Regions from separate parts of the Paludibacterium sp. B53371 genome, predicted to be linked through region 2. Evidence: riboswitches for the same ligand, from Rfam matches in the RefSeq annotation. Region 2 holds a riboswitch; the other holds the start of a gene.

Region 1 (3,208 bases), 1.1 Mb from region 2:
TCTTCACCCCCGGCGACACGGAGAAGGACAAGCCCATGGCTTCGCCGGCGCCGTGATAGGGATCCTGACCGAGAATCACCACCCGAACCGATTCAGGGCCAGAGAATGACAGTGCGCGAAAGATGTTGTCTCGTGCCGGATAGATAAGGTGGCCTGCCTGCTGGCGTGCGCTTAACTGTTGATCCAGGGAGTGAAGAGCCGTGCGGACAGCTGGCCGATCCAGAATGGCACGCCAGGCGGGTTCGACACGCTCAAGGGCTGGCGACAGGAAGGAGTAATCAGACATGAATCAATCTTGGCAATGAAAAGAAAAACCCCGCCGGGGCGGGGGATCAGTATCTCGGTACTGAATCATCGATGGTGGCTGACCAGGCATCAATACCGCCGTGCAGGCTGAGTACCTGATCAAAACCGACCTGACGCAGAAAGTGACAGACCTGAAGGCTGCGCATGCCATGATGGCAGACCGTGACGATCAAACGATCGTCCGGCAGTTCGTTATGGCGCAACGGAATCAGATTCATCGGCAGATGCACCGATCCCTCGATATGCGCCATCTGCCACTCCCAGTCTTCGCGGACATCCAGCAGCAGCGGCGCCGGCTCCGACGAATTCAGCCTTGCCGCCAGCGCTTCGCAGGTGATTTCCATCGCCATCAGAAGACGAACTGCTCGGGTTGCAGGGCTTCACTGCCTTGCAGTCTGGGCAGGACCGTTTCGTACAGCTTGGTCTCGGCAAACACGTTGTCGCTTTCACGGCGCACCAGAACCACAGACATGACTGGCAACTGACCGACCGTCACCATCATGCGACCACCCACTGCCAGCTGTTGCTTGAGTACTTCCGGTACCACTGGCAGCGAACCACCGACGAAGATGGCATCGAAAGGCGCATGTTGAGCCAGACCTTCCAGACCGTTGGCATGGATCAGCTGCACGTTTTGACAGCCTGCCTGATGCAGATGATCGGCTGCGATGGCTTGCATGCTGCCATCACAGTCGATGCTGTAGACCTGTTCGACCAGTCTGGACAGCAAGGCGGTGACATAACCGCTGCCGGTACCGATTTCCAGCACCTTGTCGCCTGCCTGCAGGGCAAGATCCTGGATCATGCGGGCTTCTTGCTTTGGTTGCAGCATGCGGCTGCCATTGGGCAAGGGCAGTTCGACATCGGTAAACGCCAGTGCGCGCTGATCATCGGCGACAAAATCTTCGCGTTTCACGTGAAACAGCAAATCGAGGATGGTCGGATCCAGTACTTCCCAGGGGCGGATTTGTTGCTCGACCATGTTGAATCGCGCTTGTTCGAAATCCATTCAGCACACTCCGCAGCATTATGACAATAACTTGCGATTATCCCATATTTGCCTTACCTTCACAGCATCGCTAGGGGTCCTGCCAGTGGTTTTCGTATTCCGACAACACTGACGGGTGAGAAATACCCTTCGAACCTGATCCGGTTAACTCCGGCGTAGGGAAGCGGTGCTGCTCTGTAGCATTTCATGCCCCACGCCGTTTCATCGCCATGGAGGGCATGATGAACGCGCCATCTCATTCTGAATCTCGTATTACACTCGACCAGGCCACCATTCAGCCCTTACCCAATTCGCGCAAGATCTATGTCAGCGGCAGCAGGCCGGATTTGCGTGTCCCGATGCGGGAAATCTCACAAGCCGATACACCGACTCAGCTGGGCGGCGAAGCCAACCCGCCGATCTATGTCTACGACGCCAGCGGACCCTATACCGATCCGTCTGTGAAAATCAGTCTGGAAGACGGGCTCACACCGGTGCGGGCACAATGGATCGCCGAGCGGCAGGATTGCGAAGTGGTCGAAGAACTGGGAAGCATTTATAGCCGGCAACGTGCTGCCGATGCGTCACTGGATGCGCTGCGCTTCAATCTGAAACGTACCCCATTGCGGGCCAGACAGGGGGCCAGGGTGACTCAAATGCATTACGCCCGGCGTGGCATCATTACCCCGGAAATGGAGTTCGTCGCGATTCGGGAAAACCTCAATCGTGAACACTATCTGCAGAGCCTGCAGGCGGCAGGACAGGAGCGCATGCTGAAGCTGTTGTCGCGTCAGCATCCGGGGCAGGGCTTTGGCGCCCGTTTGCCGGAAAGCATCACGCCTGAATTTGTCCGCGCGGAAATCGCGGCCGGCCGGGCCATTATTCCGGCCAACATCAATCACCCGGAAAGTGAGCCGATGATCATTGGTCGCCATTTTCTGGTGAAGATCAATGGCAATATCGGCAACAGTGCATTGTCGTCTTCCATTCACGACGAAGTGGACAAAATGACCTGGGGGATTCGCTGGGGGGCGGACACCATCATGGATCTGTCGACCGGCAAGAACATTCATGAAACCCGGGAATGGATTCTGCGCAACAGCCCGGTGCCGGTCGGTACCGTGCCGATTTATCAGGCACTGGAGAAGGTGAATGGCAAGGCAGAGGATCTGAGCTGGGAAATTCTGCGCGATACACTGATCGAACAGGCCGAGCAGGGGGTGGACTATTTCACGCTGCATGCCGGGGTGCTGCTGCGCTATGTACCGCTGACGGCCAATCGCCTGACCGGCATCGTCTCGCGAGGTGGATCGATTATGGCGAAATGGTGTCTGGCTCATCATCAGGAAAATTTCATCTACACGCATTTCGACGAGCTGTGCCAGCTTCTCGCCCAGTATGATGTGGCGATTTCTCTGGGCGACGGCTTGCGTCCGGGGTCGATTTTCGATGCCAATGATGAAGCACAGCTCGCTGAGTTGAAGACGCTGGGTGAATTGACGCAGATTGCCTGGCGTCATGATGTTCAGGTGATGATCGAAGGGCCCGGCCATGTGCCGATGCAACTGATCAAGGAAAACATGGACAAGGAACTGGACTGGTGTCACGAGGCACCGTTCTACACCCTGGGGCCGCTGACCACCGACATTGCACCGGGCTATGACCACATCACCTCGGCCATTGGGGCGGCGCAGATCGGCTGGTATGGGACGGCGATGCTGTGCTACGTCACGCCCAAGGAGCACCTCGGCCTGCCGGATCGCCATGACGTCAAGGAGGGCATCATCACCTACAAGCTGGCAGCACATGCGGCGGATCTGGCCAAGGGACATCCCGGCGCACAGATCCGTGATAATGCGCTGTCGAAAGCCCGCTTTGAATTCCGCTGGGAAGATCAATTCAATCTGGGGCTCG
Region 2 (3,208 bases):
CAGCACCTGGGTGGTATGGCGCTCCTTGTCGAGCGCCTGGTGCACGGCGTTGTTCAGTGATTCGATTTTTTCCATGCGTTGCTGCAGTTCGTGCCGATCCTGGTCCTGCTTGATCAGGGTCTGCAAAATGGCCTCGCCGCCGAATTCGGCAATCATGGTGCTTTCGCAGACACCAATCAGCCGGTTGACCTTGTCTTTGTAATACAGACCGGAGCGCTGTTGCTCGTCGCTCCATTCGAAATCGAAGCCCTGCTTGGCGAAGAAGGCCTGTTTGTGCAGTCTTTCCGACTCGCTGGTACCGGCCTGAATCATCAGCATGCCGGGGCTGGCGCTGTATTCCGGATAGGTCCCCTTGACCCAGGCGATGACGGCCGCGAACAGGAAGTCATCCAGCCCGGCCCCCTGCAGGGTGTCGGTGATCAGGATGCCCGCCTTGGGGCCAAAGGTGATCGAGCGGCTCGGGTGGTCGACGCGGACCCAGGCACAGTTGCGGCTGGCGTGAAAGCGCGCCTCGTCTTCCGGAAATGCGCCCCAGCTGCCGTTTTGGTTGATGGCATAACCGCGGCATTGCACGCGGAAAAAGTCCGATTGCTGGGTGACGGCACGATTGCGCTGCAGGATGCCGTACAGCAGGACGCTGCTGTCTCGCTGCAACTTGATAATCGACTCCCCCAGCGGCATGGCGATGTTGGCCAGTGCGGTATCGCTTTCCGGTGCCTTTATTTCCGTTGCGCTGGCGGCTTGTGCCGCGACATGTTCGGATGCGGGTTGGGTCATCGCCGAAGGTCTGCCAAGGGTAGTGGTCATGCCAGTGCTGCGTCGCTCGTGTGCTTCAAGGGCTCTATCCTGCATTAAAAATGAACTGTTACAAAGCAATTTGCAAACAAAATGCCTATGACGTTGGATTTGGCGCAAAACAAGCTGGCGGATGGCCGTGGTCAAGGATGCCAGCTTCTTCGTCACAACATGTATAATGACGCACTGTCACCGGGGGTGCCGACGTCCATTCAGGGGCTTGTCGGCTGAGAAATACCCTGATTACCTGATCTGGTTCGTACCAGCGTAGGGAGCGTGATCGGCACAGTTCGCTGCGGCCACGCTCCCGCGCCTTTTGGAGAGTGTCCGAATGAAGTTGCGCCAAGTTTGCCTCGCCGTTTCCCTCTGTGCCGCCGCGCTGTGTGCCCAGGCTGCCGATCTTCGTGTCATCACCCACAGTTCCTTCGATGTGTCCAAACCGCTGCTGGCGGACTTTGAAAAGCAGACGGGTATCAAGGTTCAGCTGATCAAGGGCGGTGATGCCGGCGAAATGCTCAACAAGCTGATTCTCACCCGCGCCAATCCGATCGCCGATGTGGTGTTCGGTCTGGACAATTCGCTGGTGGGCAAGGCGGCCAAGGCCGGGGTGATCGAGCCGCTGACGCTGAAATCCGATGGTCGCAAGGCACGTTACAGCTTGCCGGATGGTCTGGTGAGCACCGATTACGGTTATGTCACCCTGGTGTATGACAAGGCCTGGTTTGCCAAGAGCAAGCTGGCGTTGCCAAAGTCGCTGGACGATCTGACCCTGCCGGCCTATCGCGATCTGCTGGTCGTGGAAAACCCGGCAACGTCCAGTACCGGTCAAGGTTTCCTGTATGCCACCATCGGTGCCCTCGGCGAGGACAAGGCTTTTGCCTTCTGGGGCAAGCTGCGCCAGAACGGTCTCAAAGTGGTGAATGACTGGAGCGCCGCCTATAACACCGAGTTTTCCCACAACGGCGGCAGCCGGCCGATCGTGCTGAGCTATGCGACCGATCCGGCGGCAGAAGTGGCTTTCAGTAAAGTCAAATTGACCGAGTCGCCGGTGGCGACCCTGCCGTTGTCTGGTGCCGTGTATCAGCAAGTGGAAGGTGCCGGCCTGATCAAGGGCGGTCAGGCGCGTGCGGCGGCGGAGAAGTTCATCGCCTTCCTGCGTTCGGCACCCGTGCAGCAGGATCTGCAGACGACCATGTGGATGTATCCGGTGATGAGCGGTACGCCGCAGGCCCCGGTGTTCTCCTATGCCAAGGAGCCTGCCGCACACCAGACGCCGTCGGCTGAAACGCTCCGCAATAAGGGGCAAGGCTGGATCAAGCGCTGGACTCAGGTGGTACTCAAATAAGATGCGTTCCATGCGTTGGCTGGCGTGGTTGCCGCTGGCCCTGTTGGCCGCGCTGGTGGTCCTGCCACTGGGGCGGCTGATCGCCGAAGGGGCCGGCGCGTTGTCGCTGGCCTTTTTGTCCGATCCTTATTATCGCTGGCGTTTGCTCTGGTCTGCCGGGCAGGCGCTGCTGACCTGTCTGCTGGCCCTGCTGTTCGGCGTACCGGTGGCCTGGACGCTGGCACGTCTGGAGTTTGCCGGCCGTCGCTGGCTGATCCGGCTGGGCATGTTGCCCTTTGTCATGCCGACCCTGGTGGCCGCCATGGGGGTGCTGGCCCTGTTCGGGCCGCAGGGGCTGACCGGCCTGCATGGCCAGGACACGCCCTGGCTGTTGCTGTATGGCAATCTGTTTTACAACTTGCCGCTGATGGTGCGTGCAGCCCAGGAAGGGTTTGCCCGTCTGCCGGCGCATCGTTTGCAGGCGGCGCGCTCGCTCGGCGCCAGCCCCTGGCGGGTGTTCTGGCGCATTGAGCTGCCCGGTGCCATGCCCTGGATTTGTTCTGCGCTGTGTCTGGTTTTTCTCTATTGCTTTTCCGGCTTTGGGCTGGCCTTGCTGCTCGGTGGGCAGCATTACGCCACCGTGGAGGTGGAGATTTATACCCTGGTGGCCTATGAGCTGAATCTGACCGATGCCAGTTCGCTGGCGCTGACGGTGTTGCTGGCCACCGGGCTGGCAGCACTGGCCTATGCCTGGCTGGAGCGGGTGCTGGCGCGTCCGCTGCGGGGTGAGCCGCAGGCGCGCGTGGCGGCGGGGGATGCCTGGCAATATGGCCTGCTGTGCCTGTCCTTTGTGTTGCTGGGCTTGCTGGCCCTGGCGCCGCTGGCGGCGATTGCCTGGCGGGCGCTGACGGCGGGCGCCGCCTGGCAGGTGCTGACCGAGCCGGAGGTCTGGCGGGCTTTGTACAATACGGCGCGCTTCACCCTGCTGGCTCTGCTGGGTGCCTGCCTGTTCGGTCTGGCACACGCCTTTGCCGCCCGTCGCAGTGTTTTGCTGGGGGCGCTGGCCTTCCTGCCCTATGCGGTGTCGCC

What was found. A riboswitch is a leader RNA that binds a small molecule or an ion and turns the genes downstream of it on or off. The one in region 2 is predicted to bind thiamine pyrophosphate.
Region 1: it holds a riboswitch for thiamine pyrophosphate, as region 2 does, so the genes downstream of both, thiC (phosphomethylpyrimidine synthase ThiC) here and JNO51_RS04445 (thiamine ABC transporter substrate binding subunit) in region 2, are expected to answer to the same signal.

The regions. Positions count from the first base shown of each region.
Region 1 is NZ_CP069163.1:3,465,319-3,468,526, reverse strand. Features, by position in the region: gene ung (uracil-DNA glycosylase) at 1-286, opposite strand, end outside; gene JNO51_RS16545 (rhodanese-like domain-containing protein) at 333-656, opposite strand; gene JNO51_RS16540 (protein-L-isoaspartate O-methyltransferase) at 656-1,315, opposite strand; TPP riboswitch at 1,378-1,494, shown strand; gene thiC (phosphomethylpyrimidine synthase ThiC) at 1,537-3,208, shown strand, end outside.
Region 2 is NZ_CP069163.1:932,699-935,906, forward strand. Features, by position in the region: gene JNO51_RS04440 (hypothetical protein) at 1-807, opposite strand, end outside; TPP riboswitch at 980-1,087, shown strand; gene JNO51_RS04445 (thiamine ABC transporter substrate binding subunit) at 1,127-2,140, shown strand; gene JNO51_RS04450 (iron ABC transporter permease) at 2,142-3,208, shown strand, end outside.